DNA from 4 places in the Pseudoalteromonas sp. NZS11_1 genome. Region 2 is predicted to be linked to each of the others. Evidence: predicted binding sites of a transcription regulator. Region 2 holds the regulator's gene; each other region holds the start of a gene.

Region 1 (4,605 bases), on a different contig from region 2:
GAATCTGATTATCAAACAAACATATTAAAAGGGAAATATGCGAGTTCAAATTTAGGAGATTTAATTAAAGAGGTTAAACAATCTAAAAGTTTTAGTATTGCTGATTACAAACCGTATGCACCAAGTAATGGAGAACCCGCTGCGTTTATTGCTATACCTGTTGATGGTAGCGATACAATAGTTGCTTTGCAGCTTTCAAGTGAAGGGACTAATCAAATAATGGGTGTTCGCGAAGGGATGGGAGAAACTGGTGAGAGTTACCTAGTTGGAGAAGATAAGCTAATGCGTTCTGATTCATATCTTGACCCAGAAGGACATTCACTCAAAGCAAGTTTTGCAGGAACTGTAACAAATAATGGTGCTGATACAGAGGCTGTAAATTTAGCTTTAAATGCTCAGCATGGTACTAAAATAATAAAAGATTATAATGGAAATAACGTACTTTCTGCCTTCGATAGTATAAAGATTGGAGATTTTAGCTGGATTATATTAAGTGAAATTGACGAATCAGAAGCATTTTCACCAGTCCATCAGACTGTGCTTTTTAGTGTGATTTCTATAATAGTAGCTGCAATTGTTGTTGTATTTATTGGTGTTTTCTTTTCTCGAAAAATAGCGACTCCAATAATTGTAGCTTCCAATTTTGCTAAAAAAGTGGCGGCAGGAGATCTTAGCAGTAATATCGAAGTTAATTCACACGATGAGGTAGGCATGCTACAAGTTGCATTGCATACCATGTTAGAAAATCTCAGAAAAATGATTGGTGAATTATCTAACGTTGCAGTTCAGCAAGGCAGTACAGCAACAGAGCTTGCCTCAGTTACTGAGCAAACTAGCTTAGCAGTTACCGAGCAGCAAGCACAAACTATACAAGTTGCAGCCGCCACTACCGAAATGACTGAAACAGTAAAAGAGATAGCGAGTACAACTGCTAGTGCATCATTATTATGTGAAAATATTCAAAGAATGGCTCGAGAAGGCTCTGAAAATAATGATAGTACTTACAACGCACTTGTTTCTCTTGGAGAAGCTACAAAAAAATCAGCACATGAAGTGACGGAGTTGAAGCATAATTCAGAAAAAATAGTGAATGTATTAGGCGTTATTAAAAAGATAGCTGATCAGACTAATTTACTTGCTTTGAACGCAGCAATTGAAGCAGCTAGAGCTGGTGAACAAGGGCGTGGTTTTGCTGTTGTTGCTGATGAAGTACGAAGCTTAGCTAAGTCTACGCAAGAGTCTACAATGGAGGTTGAAGTGATAATTGAAGCTGTTGTGAGTGCCAGTAACGCAGCTGTTCAAGCAATGACAGACAATGTAGGACAAACAACTCAAGTTCAGGAAATAGCTAAGAAAGCAAACTTAATCAATAGTAATGTAGGCAAAGCAGTAGATGAAATTTTTGATATGGTTGTTCAAATTGCAACCGCCTCTGAGCAGCAGGCAACCACCATCGATGAAATATCACGAAATATAGGTGTCATAAATATGGGTATATCAGAGACCGAGCAGGCAGTTAGAGATATCGCACAGTCAAGTAGCGAATTGTCTAGGATGGCAAACGGTTTAAATGATGAGGCCCAAAAGTTTAGTCTTTAACTTACTCTATTAATTTAGAAATCTTTGATTTAATGACGCTAATCATACAGATATAACTACGGTAGGATGTTACAGGGACGTACCATAAAAGACGTAAATAAGCGCGTGCCAAATAGTGCACGCGCATAAATGAATATTAGAGTTGGTGAGACATTTTGCAACCGATGAGCTCGTAAATTACAAACTTCCAACATATTTATGTTTTATTCTAATATGTTAAATAACGCTAATTTTATTACGAATGATTTTTACGCCATCCATATTTTCTAAAAACTTTTGAGCTAGTGCGCGCTGAAAACCAGTTTGTGCTTCACCGTATAAATCTACTTCACCATTTTTTACCTGCACACGAATATCACTTAACGCTAGGTTAGGATTAGTTCGTAGGGTGTTGGTGATAGCTTGTTGTAAGTTAGGTTGAGTGGCTACACTGCTTACTACGGCCATGTTGGTTGCTGCACTTACCTTTGTAGCGCAAGCTAATAAAAATAAACAACAAAATGATACTAAAGCGATAGTTAACTTGAAGCGGTTCATAACTTAATCCTTACATTACGGTGAATAGTGCAGCCACAATATGGAAATTCCATCGGCTAGGTTATCTTTGTAGTTACAATTTCGGTGCCAATATTAACGCTATGAAATATAAGGGGATTTTTATTAAGTGGGAATTCAGGTGGGCAAAAATTACATTTAAATGAGTATGAGTTACATGCTTGGGTTACATATGTAACAGGTACAAGTGACAGAGCTATAAAGCTTGCATTAAAAAGCCGACAAAAGCCGGCTTAGTATAAAAATATTTTAGGTTACTTTTTCTTTTTAACCTTAGCCTTTTTCTTGGCTTTCATTTTTACTGGATCTTTACGCTTTTTAGCTGGTGGCTTCGCTTCTTTATGCTGTGGCTCGACACCTCTAATTACACGGCGTTTTAATTTTTGTTCAACGTAGCGCTCTACTTTATATAAAATACCAATATCGTGTGCTTCAACTAGCGATATTGCTATCCCTTTTTTACCAGCACGGCCAGTACGACCAATACGGTGTACATATACGTCGGCAGTACGCGGCATATCAAAGTTAATAACGTGGCTGATGTCAGATACGTCAATACCACGTGCAGCTACGTCGGTAGCAACTAATATGCTTGTTTTGCCACTGTGGAAGTTTTCCATGGCTTTCATACGTTTGTCTTGTGGCATTTCGCCGCGTAACCACGCTGCTTTTACATCATTAGTTGTAAGTTCGCCAATCAATGTTTCTAAGCGTTCGCGAGTTTTAACAAACACAATCGCTTTAGTCACGTCAGGATTTTTTAGCGTATTAACTAATAACTCAAGTTTGTGATGATAATCGTCGGCTAAATGTACCCATTGGTGAATTTTTGCTTTTTCTTTACGTGACGATTCGGCTTCTAATAGAGCTGGGTCGTTTAATGTTTTTTCAGCAAACCTTTCTACGCTGTCACCTTCAAGTGTTGCTGAGAATAAAAAACATTGGCGACGATTTTTAGCTTCGTCACAAATACGGCTCATTTCTTTTTTGAAACCCATATCTAACATGCGATCTGCTTCATCAATAATAAGCATTTCTACGTGTTCAGCATGAAAGTTTTCGGTTTCTAGGTATTCCATTAATCGACCTGGTGTGGCGATTAAAATATCGTTATTTTTTTCAAAAATTTCTTTATGCGTGCCGTAGTTAATACCGCCTGTTACTACACCAATTTTTAGGTGTGTGCGCTTAGCTAGCAGTTCACATTGTTCATGAATTTGATAAGCCAACTCACGAGTTGGGGTCATAACGAGTACGCGCGCAAAACCAGGGTCACGACGTGGGAAATCCAGTAAGTACTGAATAGCCGGAATTAAAAATGCCGCTGTTTTACCTGTACCAGTAGGCGCGGATGCTAAAATGTCGCGCCCCTGTAGTGCTTCAGGAATAGCTTGTTGTTGAATGCTGGTTGGCGTCTCGTAGCCCATTTTATTAATGGCATCGAGTAGTTTGTTATCAAGATCAAATTCAGAAAATTGCATAGAGTGTCTAAAATAAGGGACAATTACCCTGATTATACGCGCTATGCTGCGCTTGGTGAATGAAAAGGTGAAAAAATGTCTGGTTTTGTATTTAAACAATTTAAAGTTGAACACGACCACTGTGCAATGAAAGTTTCTACCGATGGCATTTTGCTTGGCGCATGGGCTAATTTAAGCGGCGCAAAGTCATTACTTGATATAGGCACTGGCACCGGCTTACTAGCACTAATGTGTAAGCAGCGCAGTAATGAGCTTGATATAACTGCGGTAGAAATTGACGAAAGCGCCTATACCCAAGCATTACAAAATGTAGCTAATAGCCCGTGGCCAACTATAAGTATTACGCACCAAACTATTCAACGCTTTAGTAGTGAAGTTAAATTTGACGTGGTTATCTCTAATCCACCGTATTTTAATCACAGTTTAAAAGGCAACAATGCTGCGCGTAATACCGCACGCCATACCGACGGCCTAAGTTTTGAAGAGTTAATTAATGCGTTTAAACATTTAAGCCATAGTGGTTCTCGCTTTAGCTTAATACTCCCAAGCGTTGAAGGCGCATTATTTATTGAGCTTGCTACTCAAAATGGGCTTTATTTAAATACTCATTGCCAAGTAAAAGCCACGCCCAACAAAGATATTAGCCGCAGTTTAATGACATTTAGCTACGTAAAAAGCGATATAGAATCATCAATCCTGTGTATTAGAAACTTAGATAATACCTACACTGCTGATTATATAGCCCTATGCAAAGCATTTTATTTGAAAATGTAAATTGCCTAGTTATGTAGGTTATCTAGTAATAAAGGATAATTTACCTATTATGCATACGTATTCAGTTTTTATTTAATCAATTACCAATCTAGTGTTAACCACTTGTAAATAACATCGAGTAGTTGTTTTGCTCGCTCAACAATTGGATCACACACTATGAAACTCAATAAAATAATCACCACCGCAGGTTTAAGCC
Region 2 (4,605 bases):
ATTCAGGTTCCCAATGTGGATTGGGTAAAAAGCGTGCATCAAATACGTAATCTGCTTCTTTTGGTATACCGTATTTAAAACCAAACGATTCAAACGTGACAATCAGTTGCTTATCTTTTTTACCTAAAATCTTTTCACGAATAGATTCAGCAAGTTGATGAACGCTTAAATCAGTTGTATCTATCATAAAGTCGGCGCGGGTGATTAATACATCAAGTAATTCTTTTTCTTTTTTGATGGCTAAATCAAGAGGCAACGAGTCAATTGATAGTGGGTGTAATCTACGAGTTTCAGAAAAACGTTTGATCAATGTTTGATCGTCGCTATCTAAATAAAATAACGTAGGTTTTGCAAAGCCAGGCAAGTATTCAAGAATATCGTTAAATTCATCTTGTTGTTTAGGGATGTTCCGCACATCAATGCTAACAGCAATTTTATCATAGCTATCAGACACACTGCGAACTAATGAAGGAAGCAAGTTAACTGGAATATTATCTACGCAATAATAACCTAAATCTTCTACAACGCGTAAAGCAACCGACTTTCCAGAACCAGAACGGCCGCTTATGATAATTAACTCCATTTAACACCCTTTATAAAACTATGATTGATTGACAATAACTTGGTAAAGCTCAGTATCTGATTTTGCACTGCGTAACTGTTTACAAAAATCTTTATTGTTTAGTTTATCAGCAATGGTTGCTAGAGTCTTTAAGTGCTGCTGGTTATCGCCATCTGGTACGATGAGTGCGACGAAAATATCAACAGGGCGATTATCGATTGCATCAAAATTTATTGGAGTTTCGCTAACGAGTACTAAAGCCAAAGGCTCTTCTGCACCGCTCATTCTTCCATGAGGAATGGCAATGCCACGCCCTATACCTGTACTACCCAATTTTTCTCTGCTCATTAAAGCATTAAGAATATCTTGTTGCGGTAAATACGGAAGTTTGTCGTGAGCAAGTTCGCTAATGAACTCTAAAATTCTTTTTTTGCTATTAAAAAGGACCGCAGCTTTGCTGCAGTCCTGGCATATAAGTGAGCTTAATTTCATCATATTAGTGTCGAGCAAGCTTCTCTTTGTGTTTAATTACTTGTCGATCGAGCTTGTCGATCAACGAGTCAATGGCGGCATACATATCTTGATGTTCTGTAGAGGCAAATAACTCAGCACCGCTTACGTGTATGGTGGCTTCTGCTTTTTGATTTAATCTTTCTACATCGAGAATGACATGAACATTATTAATATGATCAGAGTGTCTTTCTAGCTTCGCAAATTTGGTATTAATATAGTCTCTTAGTGAATCGGTTAATTCTACGTGACGACCAGTTAAGTTTAGTTGCATAAGCATTACCCTCTTTTTTTGCGTCTTAAATCAAACTTTTACGTTGATTTGACGGTGGAATAGCCAGAGATTCGCGGTATTTTGCGATTGTACGTCTCGCTACTTTAATTCCTTGCTCAGCCAATATATCCGCTATTTTGCTATCACTCAATGGTTTTGCTGAGTTTTCTGCTGCGATTAATTTTCGGATAAGCGCACGGATTGCTGTAGATGAACATTCACCACCGTTTTCGGTGCTTACATGGCTTGAGAAAAAGTATTTAAGCTCAAATATACCACGGGGTGTATGCATATACTTTTGGGTTGTTACGCGCGAAATTGTTGATTCGTGCATTTCTACCATTTCAGCAACATCATTTAAAACCATTGGTTTCATGGCTTCAGGACCGTGTTCAAAAAAGCCTTGTTGTTGTTTAACAATACAATTTGTTACTTTTAATAGCGTGTCGTTTCTACTTTCTAAGCTTTTAATAAACCATTTAGCTTCTTGTAAATGCGAGCGAATAAACTGGCTGTCACCACTGGATTTTACAGTGCGAGACATTGCAGCGTATTGGCTATTAACACGAATTTTAGGCATGCTATCTGGGTTTAATTCAACAACCCAGCGGCCTTTAATTTTTTTAACTGACACGTCTGGAATAACATACTCAGATTCTTCTCTTACAATAGTATCTGCAGGTTTAGGGCTAAGAGTATGTATTAATGTCATTACTTCTTTAAGCTCTTCTTCTTTGAGCTTGGTTTTCTTCATTAATGTACGATAGTCACGAGCAGCTAATAAATCAATATGCTCGGTTAAAATCATTTTTGTTTCATTAATGTAAGGTGTTTCTTTATCAAACTGGTTAAGCTGAATACATAAACACTCTTGTAAACTACGTGCAGCAATACCAACAGGATCAAACAGTTGGATGCGTTTTAATACAGCTTCAATTTCATCAAGTTCGACTTCGTTATCATCTTCGTTTTCTTGATTAAAGCTTTCTAAAATCTCTTCGCAGCTTAGTGTTAAAATACCTGAATCATCGACGGCTTCTACAATAGCAATAGCAATAGCTTCGTCTGTAGGGCTAAATGGCGTTAGTTGTAACTGCCACATTAAATACTCATGGAGCGTTTCAGTAGAGGCGCCTTGGTATATTGATTCGTCTTCAGGCATCGGACCCGATGATGCTGCTGGGGCGGCACTCATGTACTCATCCCAACTAACATCCATAGCCATGTCGTCACTTAGCGTGTCTTTTGCAAGTGCTTCACCACTATCTTGTTCGTATTCGCTTGGAACATCATCGGCAGATGCGCTAACAGTTATGTCATCTGTATCTGCTTTTTGCTCGTTTTTACCTGCAGCGTCTTCTGAATAGTCTGCTTCTTCAACCTCTAATAGCGGGTTGCTGTCGAGAGCTTCTTGTATTTCTTGCTGGAGATCCAATGTACTGAGTTGCAACAAACGAATAGCTTGTTGCAGCTGTGGAGTCATTGTAAGTTGCTGGCCCATGCGCAGCTGTAGTGATTGCCTCATGTATCTCTAACAATCCTTTTATGTTGTTATAATTAATACTAGCAGATGCTTAAAGACATGGCGTAAATGTTACAGCCTAAATTGCTCGCCTAAGTAAACATCGCGTACTGTTTTATCATTTAATACGTGTTCTGGAGTACCTGATGCAATCAGCTCCCCATGAGAAACAATGTAGGCTTTTTCACAAACATCAAGGGTTTCTCTTACGTTATGATCGGTAATTAATACACCAATCCCACGATTTTTAAGATGTTCTATTATTTTCTTTATGTCTAATACCGAAATCGGGTCAACACCTGCAAATGGTTCATCCAGTAATATAAATTTAGGATCTGCTGCCAGCGCACGTGCTATTTCAACACGACGACGTTCGCCACCTGACAATGCCATACCTTGGCTATCACGAATGTGTTGTATGCTAAATTCATCTAATAATTTATCGAGAGTGTCTTCTCTAGCTTGTTTATTTAACTCTTTGCGCGTTTCTAAAATGGCCATTAAGTTTTGATAAACAGTCAGCTTTCTGAATATTGAAGACTCTTGCGGTAAGTAGCCAATGCCTAATCTAGCACGACTATGCATAGGTAAAAGAGTAATATCGTTATCGTCTATCGATATTTTACCTTTGTCGCTAGGTACAAGTCCTACTATCATATAAAACGTGGTGGTTTTACCTGCGCCGTTAGGGCCAAGTAAGCCAACAATACTGCCAGCTTTGACTTCAAGGCCGACGTTTTTTACAACTTCACGGCCTTTATAGCTCTTTGCTAATAGCTCTGCTTTTAATGTACTCATGGTTGACCTTTGTCGCTTTTTTTACTTTTTTTAGTCTCGATTGGCACTAAAATTGTGTGAACGCGGTCAGTTGAGTTTTCATCTTTTTCGGCACTGATTAGCTGCTGCTCTATATCGTAGGTAATGCTTTTAGCATTTATTTTTTGTCCCGCTTGCGATACTTGTGCATTACCAACAAGCGTTAAAAAACGCTTAGATACATCATAACGTACTTCGTCAGCACTGGCGCTCATAGTCGTGCCATCTGATTGCTTTTCTTCAAAGTGCGCAGGGCTACCTGTAGCAATTAATAATTGTTTATTATCGCCAAGTTCATCGCGTTTATGTACTTCTAAGCGGTCGGCTGTGATACGGCGATTACCGTGAATAATCTCAACGTTTTTCTCAAAAATCCCGACATTAGCTTTTAATTGACCTTCTTGCTTATCGGCGCTTATTGAAATTTGATTTGCAGTCGGTTGCGTGTTTTGTTCTGCAGCACTACTATTAAACGCTAGTATAAGTGTAGGAATAATAAGTGATTTTAATATTTTATTGGTCATAATATATGGTTCGCGTATGGTTAATTAGTTTTATCACTTCGGTTTTTAAGTCGGCTTCTAGGCCTTTACCAGTGATTTTTAAATTGGGTCCAGTGATGATAACGGGTTGCTCCGAACGCATTGTTAATAGCTTTATATCTACCTGAATATTATCAGCATTGATTTTGTCTATCATGGCGTTATCGGTTAAATTTTTGGCAACCACATTGCCTTCTAAAATTAATTGTTTGTCTTCGTATAATGTTGCTTCGTCTGCATTTATTTGCCACGTTTGCTTTTCGTTATATAAAGTAAAAATAGGTTTTTCAAAAAACGTAAAACCTAATTGTTGATATAGCTCCATTTTAGCCGCAGTGACTTTGTGGCTAATTTTACCTTGTTCGTCATAGGCTGTTTG
Region 3 (4,605 bases), on a different contig from region 2:
TACGTTACTAAGCGAAGGTTCACCTGTATGTTTTTATACTAACATCAAAAATAAATACGACTAAATTAGTTTAAAGTAAAGATTTTAGATAGCTCAGGGTTTAGCGAACCCTGTTGTATTTGATACAATTAACTCTCGCTCATGCAGTAACTCATAATAGGAAACGCCTAAATGCCGCACATTATTATTGAACACTCAGAAGACCTCCCTGTATTACCACAAGTTCTCGTAGAAAAAATTCACACTACCGCTTTCGAAAGTAACTTATTTGAATTAGAAACCATCAAAACACGCGCTATTGCTTATCAGCAATATCAACTTGGCGCAGGAAAATCAGGGTTTATACATATCGCGGTACATATATTGGCTGGGCGCTCAATTGAGCAAAAACAAATGTTAAGCGAACTGCTACTTTCATGCTTAAAAACATACTGCAGAGCATCAGACAGCCTAAGCGTAAATATTTACGATATTGAGCATGAGATATACCGTAAAAATTAGTTAACTCTTGTAGTTTTGAGCAATAGAAGTAAACACTAGCAAGTAAAAAGCCCCAATAGGGGCTTTTTTTGTATTCTGAAATCAGATGCAGCTCATTATTATTTACAAGACAGAGCATGAATAGCGTCCGATCTAACGCTGGAATTTAATAGTGCATTCGCACTCTTTCAAATTTAAGAAAGCTTAGCTTAATCTATGGATTAACTTTATTTAAATTATATTTATTATTAGGGGTAAATAAAGAATAATAAATTACACGATATTAAATTCATGTAGCATTAAATAATTTGAGTAGGTATTTTTTTGGAAAGTTTGTAAAAGTGGTGGCCCCTCCCAGACTCGAACTGGGGACCTAACGATTATGAGTCGTGTGCTCTAACCAACTGAGCTAAGGGGCCAACTTTTATATAACTGCTAGGCAGTTAATTTTTGAAGCGTTCAGTCACAGAGCGACTAAAGCGGGTTGCAGTATAAAAACTTTTTAGGTGCTTGTCACTACCAAACACCTTTATTTTAACAATCAGTAAGCTAACTGCTTAAATAGTAATCTTTTAGGTGGGTATAAGCATAAAATGTAAGATATTTCCCATGATATTTTCTGCATTAAATTATAAAAACCTTCCCCCCACATGTAGTCTTTTATATTTAACGCTCTACTTTTTTAAGTAAAGCTAACATATATGTGTAGGCATACAAGGCTGTAAAAAATATGCTTGGGGCTACTGTAAGTGCCAAATTGGGTGTCTGATTAATTACATTCACCATAATCACTAAGCTCGATTGAACAGTAATCGGAATAATAGGCGCAAAAAGTACACCTGCTATTTTTTTGTTACCTAAATACGAGGCGCTAGAGTTAATTGCATTATTGAAGCTTTGTCGTATTGCTACGTTTTGTGGTGTTTTAGAATGAAACATACAAATAATTGGAGTTACAAACGCAAGCGTTACATAACTAGACTTATACTTGTTGACGACCTTTTCTAAAATAAAAGTAAAAAACAGCGTTACAAATCCACTATACAAACCTTGTACTAATGCAGCTTGAAACGTGACAGATTTAGCAATATCTGCCGAACTATTTGCCCAGTAGGCCCAACTAAAATAAAAAACGAATGACACAACGCCTGACAGTATAAGTCGAATATTCAATTAGCTACCTCAATATGCGTAAAAACTTGGTTTAATGATAACACTAGAAGTGATGGTAATATTGCCACTTAATAATAGAGTAATTAATCGCGTATTGTAGATATATAAACAAACTAATGTTAAAGACTTCCTAAATGGCATCAATACAGAATCAGAACACTGCTGTTAGTTAGAAAGCTTAATTGAAGTAAACGATAGGTGTGGCTGAGGGAATGTTGGGAGTGAGTTACAAGAAATAAATCACTTAGTTTGAGTCAATTAAAAATTAGATTTTGATAAAAAATATTTACTTTAAAAACTGATATTGTGAGCCGATCAGTACTGAAGTTTTTATTTAGCTAAACCTCAGTAGTCGGCTTACACAATATATAATCTGTCATTATTTTTTCGCAATAATGTAGATTGCATGTATTAACCCTGGGAAATAACCTAACAGTGTTAATACAATATTTAACCAAAAATGCATACCTAAGCCAACTTGCAAAAATACACCTAATGGCGGCAATAAAACTGAAAGTATTATACGAATAATATCCATGATTAAACTCCATTTAAATTAAGCATTAAAAAGGCGTAAAGCCCAGTGTTAGTGGGCCTTAACTATACTGTGTTATTCAGCAGTAATAGATAGTTTATCAACTACGTCACGAACATCTTCAGCATTTTTAGCAATTTTAACTGCTAGCTGCTTTTCAGCTTCAGACTCTACTGAGCCATTCAGAGTTACTACACCGTTGTCGGTATCAACATCGATGTCTGTACCACCAACTTCTGAATCAAACAGGAAGCGAGTTGTGATTACAGTGGTGATTTTAGCGTCCGTTAAGTCGTTATCATCATCGTCCATCATGTCTTTGCTTCTATCTTTTGTGTCCATGCTTTTAACAACGGTAAGGCTGTTTTCAACATCAGATACGCCATCTAGGCTAAGTACAAGTTCTTCTGCTAGCTCTTTATCAAGCTCGCTATTAACTTTACCTGTAAGTACTACCTTGCCATTTTTTACATCAGTGTTAATGTCAAAGTTGTTTAGATTAGTGTTCATAAGTAGAACTGTTTCTGCCTTACCATCAATCCAAGCATCTTTACTTTCGTTTTCCCAGCTGTTTGCTTGGGCACCCATAGCCGTAGTACCAAGAACTAGAGCTGCGATAATAGATTTGTTAAATGTTTTCATAATCTTTCTCCTTTTGATTAAAGACACTTTAACTAATGCGAGCTTTAGGCCAACTTTATTTATATATATATTTCAATAACTTGATGTAATTTTGGGATAAGGCACTATCTATAGCTGTGTAACTATTTACAGGCTACTCGGTAAAACTTTCTCAAATAGTGAAAATAACTAGATAATTGCATTTTTGGTTAATCTATCGTTAATATAACAAAACATAAAACATCATTTAAAATTAAATCATTGATAATTAAGGTTATTATATTTGGTGCGTGCTTTGCATATAAACATCAAGAGCTGTATTAATAGTAAATATAATAAGGAATGCCCCATGTCTGTAAAAGTCGAAGACCGCCCAATAGAGCAAGTACGCGAACAAGTAATTGATCAATTAATTTATAATTACAGTCATGGGGTTATTTCTGTTGATGCATTTGAGAGACGCTTAGATAACGCGATGGATGCACCTAATAACGAAGCTCTTTTAGCCTTAGTAGAAGATTTAACACTTAATACTGATCAGCAATATAAAGCAGAAAAACAATCGCAATTTACACCACATTATAGTGCACAACAAAACAGTGATGATGATTTTACATTACGCAGCATTTTAGGCTCTAACGAGCGAAGCGGTCAGTGGGTCGTGCCAAAGAATATATATTTGAGTAACTTTATGGGATCGGTGGTGCTAGATTTTACCGATGCCATTTTTGCGCATCAAAATGTAACTATTCACGTTAACTGTATTTTTGGTAGTGATGAGATTTACGTACCAGAGCATGTAAATGTAGTGTCTAAAATGTTTTGTATTTTAAGTAGCCTTGAAAATAAATCTGTGTCGCTTAACAAACGCCAAGGTCCTACTATTCATATTGAAGGAAAGGCAGTAATGGGCTCAGTCGAAGTAAAAATAAAGCGCACAATTAAAGAAAAATTTATGAGCTTTGCTAATGAGCTAAAAACACAACTTGGCGCTGGAAATAATCGTTCATAAAGCCTCGTTAAGCACCGCACTTTGCGGTGCTTAACCTATTATAAATCGTTATTTCGCTCACTTGGGATATCACTTAAATATTCTACAAATTCTACTTCAAACCCTGCGGGGTCAATAAAATAAACATTCTTTCTAAAAGGGTTCTCACTACCTTGCTTACTTATCCCAAAACCCGTTTTATTTAAGCGTGCTACTACTTCATTTAAGTTACTAGTTACATAAGCAAAGTGTGCAAAACCAACTTGATGACCCGATAAGTTTCTGTTTTCACCCTCACCATGATCGCTTATCGCAATGTAATGCGTGTCATCTCCAAAGTGTACCCAGCGTCTTGGTTTTCCATGCCAATCGCCTCTGCCCTCACTTCTAATCGACCAATGTGGAAATACAGCGCGATAAAATTTAAGCATGCTATCTATATCACTCGCGACTAAGTTTACGTGCTCTAAATGCATAATGTTGTCCTATCAATTAAGTTAGGAGCACGATAAAACCTCAAGCTAACTTTAGGTAAAGCGTTATTTAAAATTAATTCGATTTAATAAACACATAAAGGAACATAATGACTTATTAATTGCTCATTATTATTTTTTAAAAATATATACACATTTCAATCTTGCATAAAAAACAAACATAAGTATTTGGGGTTTATTGTTTACTTTATGTCAAAAGTCGCTAAAATACGCCGGCTGAAATATATAAACGTTCTTTTACAACCCAAAGGTAATACCATGCATCCAATGTTAAACATTGCGGTTCGCGCTGCGCGCAACGCAGGCAAAAT
Region 4 (4,605 bases), on a different contig from region 2:
GCAAGAATCGCAAGTAGCGACCAGCGACAATGAGAGTGATGCGTTAACACAAGAAGATTTTTTCTCTTTGTTAACTCAGCAATTATCGTTTCAAGATCCCAGCAACCCTGCGGATAACGATCAAATGATTGCACAAATGACGAGCTTCACAATGGCTCAAGGTATTAGTGATTTGAATTCAAATTTTGATACGTTGGCTACTTCGATGACATCGAACTCAGCCCTGCAAGCTTCAACGCTTGTAGGTAAGCAGGCTTTACTTGAGTCAAATACTGTCGATTTAAATGAATCAGGTGATGCTAAAGGGTCTATCGTTGCCGAAAGTGCAGTTGAAAGCTTAACGCTTAGTGTAACTGATGCTTCTGGACAGTTAGTGAGAACAATTGATATGGGTTCCCAGGCTGCCGGCGCTGTTCGCTTTGTTTGGGATGGTAATAATGAAAGCGGTGAGCGTTTACCTGAAGGCGAATACACGTTATCGGCACAAGGTAGTACCAATGGTCAGTTTTCTAGCTTGCCTATTGCAACTTTCAAAAATATTGAAAGTGTAAACATTAACGGATCAAGCGGCATCATTGTTAACACCAAAGAAGGTGCGGTTAGGTTAACCGACATTGCAGAGATTGCGTAACAAATTTAATATTTCTTGCCTGCCAGCAGGCCACAGATTAACAGGTTAGAGGTGAACTATGAGCTTCAATATTGCATTAACCGGCCTAGCTGCCGCACAAAAAGATTTAGACGTAACTGCAAATAATATTGCAAACGTGAATACAACAGGTTTTAAAGAGTCGCGCGCTGAGTTTGCTGATGTGTATGCATCGTCAGTATTTAGCTCTGGTAAAACTAAAAATGGTGATGGTGTTCAAACCGCTATGGTTGCACAGCAGTTTCATCAAGGCTCACTGCAATTTACAAATAACTCACTTGATTTAGCGATCACTGGTGAAGGTTATTTCGCGATGAGTGAAGACTTAGGTTCTCAAGATTTTTCATATACTCGTGCAGGTGCATTCAAATTAAATGAAGATAATTTTGTAGTAGATGCTAAAGGTAATTTTTTACAAGGTTTCCCTGTTGATGAAGCTACAGGTGCCACTACATCAGTAAGTTTGAGTACTTCATCACCATTACAAATACCGGATTCGTCTGGTTCTCCTCGCGCAACAAGTAAAGTGTATTCATCATTTAACTTAGATTCACGAGAAACTCAACCCACAGTTGATACTTTCGATTCAAATACAAGTGCTTCTTATAATAGTTCTACATCAACTACAGTGTATGACTCATTAGGTGAGCCACATGTTTTACAGCTGTTCTTTGTAAAGCAAGACCCAGAAAATACACCAAACGAATGGGACGTTTACGCAACTTTAGACGGGAAAAATTTTGGGACAGATGGAGTTGAAACAGTCGCAGGTTCACATACCCCTATAGATACTTTTGAATTTACATCAGCAGGTTTGCCTGATGTTGAATTACCAGCTATAACGTTCCCTGATATAGACCTAGCTTCTGATGCGACTACAGGTTTGACTTCTCTTTTAACTAATGGTGCAAGTTTTCCTGATAAAGTGTCAGTCAGTTGGCGTGATGAAGCGGGAACAAGTAATAAAGTACCTACCCAGTTTGCAGGTAACTTTGAAGTAAAAGCACTTGAGCAAGATGGCGCTACCGTTGGCCGTTTAGCCGGGATTGACATTGGTACTGATGGTAAGGTAGTTGCGTCTTACAGTAATGGTGACTCAACTTTTTTAGGTCAAGTTGCTATGGTACGCTTTTCTAACTCACAAGGCTTACAGCAAGTAGGTGATACTGCTTGGAAAAAAAGTTTAACATCTGGTGATCCCATTGCAGGTGAGCCAGGATCAGGTACTTTAGGATCGATAAACTCATCAGCACTTGAGCAATCAAATACTAACCTTACAAACGAGCTTGTAGACTTAATTACTGCACAGCGTAATTACCAAGCAAACTCACGTGCGCTTGAAGTTAACTCAACTATTCAGCAAAGTATTTTGCAGATTCGATAAGCTAAACCCTATTAAATATATTAGGCTGCATTTTTGCAGCCTTTTTTATAAGTCCTCTTTGCAAGCCCTTCTAAATACCTCTCAATGTTGCGTCAAATTTAATCTGGCATCTATTTTGCATTTGTAAGTTCAGAGATTTTTTATGTGAGTCGATACTATGGACAAAATGGTCTACATTGCGGCCTCTGGCGCTAAGCAAAGCCTACAAGGGCTTGCTTTAAAAGCCAATAATTTGGCAAATGCAAATACAACGGGTTTTAAAGCTGACTTTGCGCAGGCGCGTTCTATGCAAGCGTTTGGCGAAGGTTTGCCTACACGAGTATTTTCAATGCAAGAGCGTCCGGGTTCTAACATGGTATCGGGTGGCATTGTTCAAACCGGGCGAGACTTAGATATCGCGATGAGCGATAACGCATGGCTTGCTGTGCAAGATGCCTCCGGTAATGAAGCTTACACAAAAGTGGGTACGTTAAACGTTACTGCTCAAGGCATGCTCGTAACCAGTCATGGTCGTCAAGTTATTGGCGAAGGGGGACCTGTTATTTTACCTGTCCCAGTCGAAAAAATAGGGTTTAGCCAAGATGGCGCTATTCAAGTTCGACCACAAGGCGCTCCAGCTAACTTTTTAGAAGAAATAGACACGCTTAGAGTAGTAGAAGCAAATAGCTCACAGCTCGAAAAAGGTAACGATGGTTTATTTAGACCAAAAGCAAATGTAACAGTAGATACCTCTGCCAATGTAAAAGTTTTAAGTGGTTCGCTTGAAATGTCTAATGTGAACCCTGTTCACGAAATGGTCGACATGATAAGCCACCAGCGCCAATTTGAATTACAAGTGAAATTAATGAAAACAGCTGAAGAAATTGACGAGCGTCAAGATCAGTTATTACGCATAGTTTAACTTTAAAATGAGGACACGATTATGAATCCAGCATTGTGGATCAGTAAAACTGGGCTAGACGCTCAACAAACCGATATATCGGTTATCTCAAATAATTTAGCGAATGCGAGTACCGTAGGTTACAAAAAAAGCCGCGCTATATTTGAAGATTTACTTTATCAAAATATTAATCAACCAGGTGGTCGTTCATCGCAAGATACCGAAATGCCATCGGGCTTAATGTTAGGTGCGGGAGCTAAAGTTGTAGCTAACCAAAAAGAGTTTACGCAAGGCAACATGCTAACCACCGAAAACTCACTAGATTGGATGATTTCTGGTGAAGGTTTTTTTGAAGTACTGCAACCAGATGGCAATATTGCTTACTCGCGCAATGGTCAGTTTACTACCGATGGCGATGGACGCATTGTAACATCGGGCGCAGGTTACGTTATTCAGCCAGAAATGAATGTACCTGATGACGCGCAATCAATTACGGTTTCGCAAGACGGTGAAGTATCTGTGCGTGTTGCAGGCCAAGCCGATAACGTGGTCATTGGTCAGCTTACTATTAGTGATTTTATTAATCCGTCGGGTCTTGAGCCAATCGGTCAAAATCTTTATACCGAAACCGCTGTAAGTGGTGCGCCGGTACAAGGTAATCCTGGTGTTGAAGGGTTAGGTAGCATTATTCAAGGCTCGCTCGAAACATCAAACGTAAATGTAACTGAAGAGCTCGTAAATCTAATCGAAACTCAGCGTATTTACGAAATGAACTCAAAAGTAATTTCGGCCGTTGACGAAATGATGAGTTATATCAATCAACAGCTTTAATAGAGTAGGGGGAATTATGCGTAATATTATTTTATTTGCAGCGGGCACATTATTTTTAAGTGGCTGTATGTCTACGCAAAATAGTGAGGTAGTGCAGGACGACCCTTACTACGCACCTATGTACCCCGAGCCTATTTTAGAGCCGCTGGTAGCTACAGGTTCATTGTTTAATACTCATACATCAAACGACTTATATTCTGATAAAAAAGCGCTACGTACTGGCGATATAATTACGGTTAAACTGCAAGAGTCTACTCAAGCAACAAAGGCCGCTAAAACAGAAACAGACAAAGAAACTGACGCAAGCTTAGACCCAGTGATTGGATTAGGTGGTCTACCAGTAAATATAGGTGGCGATAGCATTCAGTTTGGTATTGGTAGTGATTCGTCGTTTACGGGTGATTCAAAATCAAACCAGTCAAACAGCTTAGTAGGCGATATTTCGGTAAATGTAATGCGTGTTTTACCTAACGGTAATTTAGTTATACGCGGCGAAAAATGGCTAACGCTTAATACCGGCGAAGAGTTTATTCGTCTAGAAGGGCTAGTACGCCCTCAAGACGTAAGCGCCGATAATACGGTTGAATCAAACCGTATTGCTAATGCACGTATTCAATACTCAGGTAAAGGGCAAACGCAAGAAGCGCAAAGTCCTGGTTGGCTTACACGTTTCTTTAGCAGTTCGCTGTTTCCATTTTAGAGGGTAACAACATGAATAGCCTTAAAGCTTTATGTTTAGTTGTGTTATTAGGTTGGCAGTTTACTGCCAGTGCTGAGCGCATAAAAGATGTGTCTATGGTTGAAGGCGTACGCTCTAACCAATTAGTTGGTTATGGCTTAGTGGTTGGTTTACCGGGCACT

The links. Region 2 encodes sigma-54, which starts transcription at its own class of promoters, with help from an activator protein. Its sites were predicted from a motif close to GTTGGCACGNNNNTNGNNT; they were not measured.
Region 1: a site for sigma-54 is predicted at 2,210-2,228, ahead of I6F44_RS13355 (BON domain-containing protein). Genes of this name have one in related genera too.
Region 3: a site for sigma-54 is predicted at 2,866-2,884, ahead of I6F44_RS03255 (BON domain-containing protein). Genes of this name have one in related genera too.
Region 4: a site for sigma-54 is predicted at 2,136-2,154, ahead of I6F44_RS14540 (flagellar basal body rod protein FlgF). Genes of this name have one in related genera too.

What each region holds. Positions count from the first base shown of each region.
Region 1 is NZ_JADYXK010000018.1:56,055-60,659, forward strand. Features, by position in the region: gene I6F44_RS13350 (methyl-accepting chemotaxis protein) at 1-1,599, shown strand, start outside; gene I6F44_RS13355 (BON domain-containing protein) at 1,816-2,136, opposite strand; gene srmB (ATP-dependent RNA helicase SrmB) at 2,409-3,635, opposite strand; gene I6F44_RS13365 (tRNA1(Val) (adenine(37)-N6)-methyltransferase) at 3,711-4,409, shown strand; gene I6F44_RS13370 (alpha-amylase) at 4,566-4,605, shown strand, end outside.
Region 2 is NZ_JADYXK010000001.1:280,899-285,503, forward strand. Features, by position in the region: gene rapZ (RNase adapter RapZ) at 1-583, opposite strand, end outside; gene ptsN (PTS IIA-like nitrogen regulatory protein PtsN) at 602-1,054, opposite strand; gene hpf (ribosome hibernation promoting factor) at 1,059-1,346, opposite strand; gene I6F44_RS01175 (RNA polymerase factor sigma-54) at 1,372-2,871, opposite strand; gene lptB (LPS export ABC transporter ATP-binding protein) at 2,941-3,666, opposite strand; gene lptA (lipopolysaccharide transport periplasmic protein LptA) at 3,663-4,208, opposite strand; gene lptC (LPS export ABC transporter periplasmic protein LptC) at 4,198-4,605, opposite strand, start outside.
Region 3 is NZ_JADYXK010000002.1:127,679-132,283, forward strand. Features, by position in the region: gene I6F44_RS03235 (5-carboxymethyl-2-hydroxymuconate Delta-isomerase) at 172-501, shown strand; tRNA gene I6F44_RS03240 (tRNA-Ile) at 823-899, opposite strand; gene I6F44_RS03245 (hypothetical protein) at 1,147-1,653, opposite strand; gene I6F44_RS03250 (YqaE/Pmp3 family membrane protein) at 2,033-2,191, opposite strand; gene I6F44_RS03255 (BON domain-containing protein) at 2,264-2,830, opposite strand; gene I6F44_RS03260 (LiaF domain-containing protein) at 3,159-3,821, shown strand; gene I6F44_RS03265 (VOC family protein) at 3,860-4,276, opposite strand; gene suhB (inositol-1-monophosphatase) at 4,553-4,605, shown strand, end outside.
Region 4 is NZ_JADYXK010000021.1:60,440-65,044, reverse strand. Features, by position in the region: gene I6F44_RS14550 (flagellar hook assembly protein FlgD) at 1-631, shown strand, start outside; gene flgE (flagellar hook protein FlgE) at 690-2,033, shown strand; gene I6F44_RS14540 (flagellar basal body rod protein FlgF) at 2,191-2,934, shown strand; gene flgG (flagellar basal-body rod protein FlgG) at 2,956-3,744, shown strand; gene flgH (flagellar basal body L-ring protein FlgH) at 3,761-4,444, shown strand; gene I6F44_RS14525 (flagellar basal body P-ring protein FlgI) at 4,456-4,605, shown strand, end outside.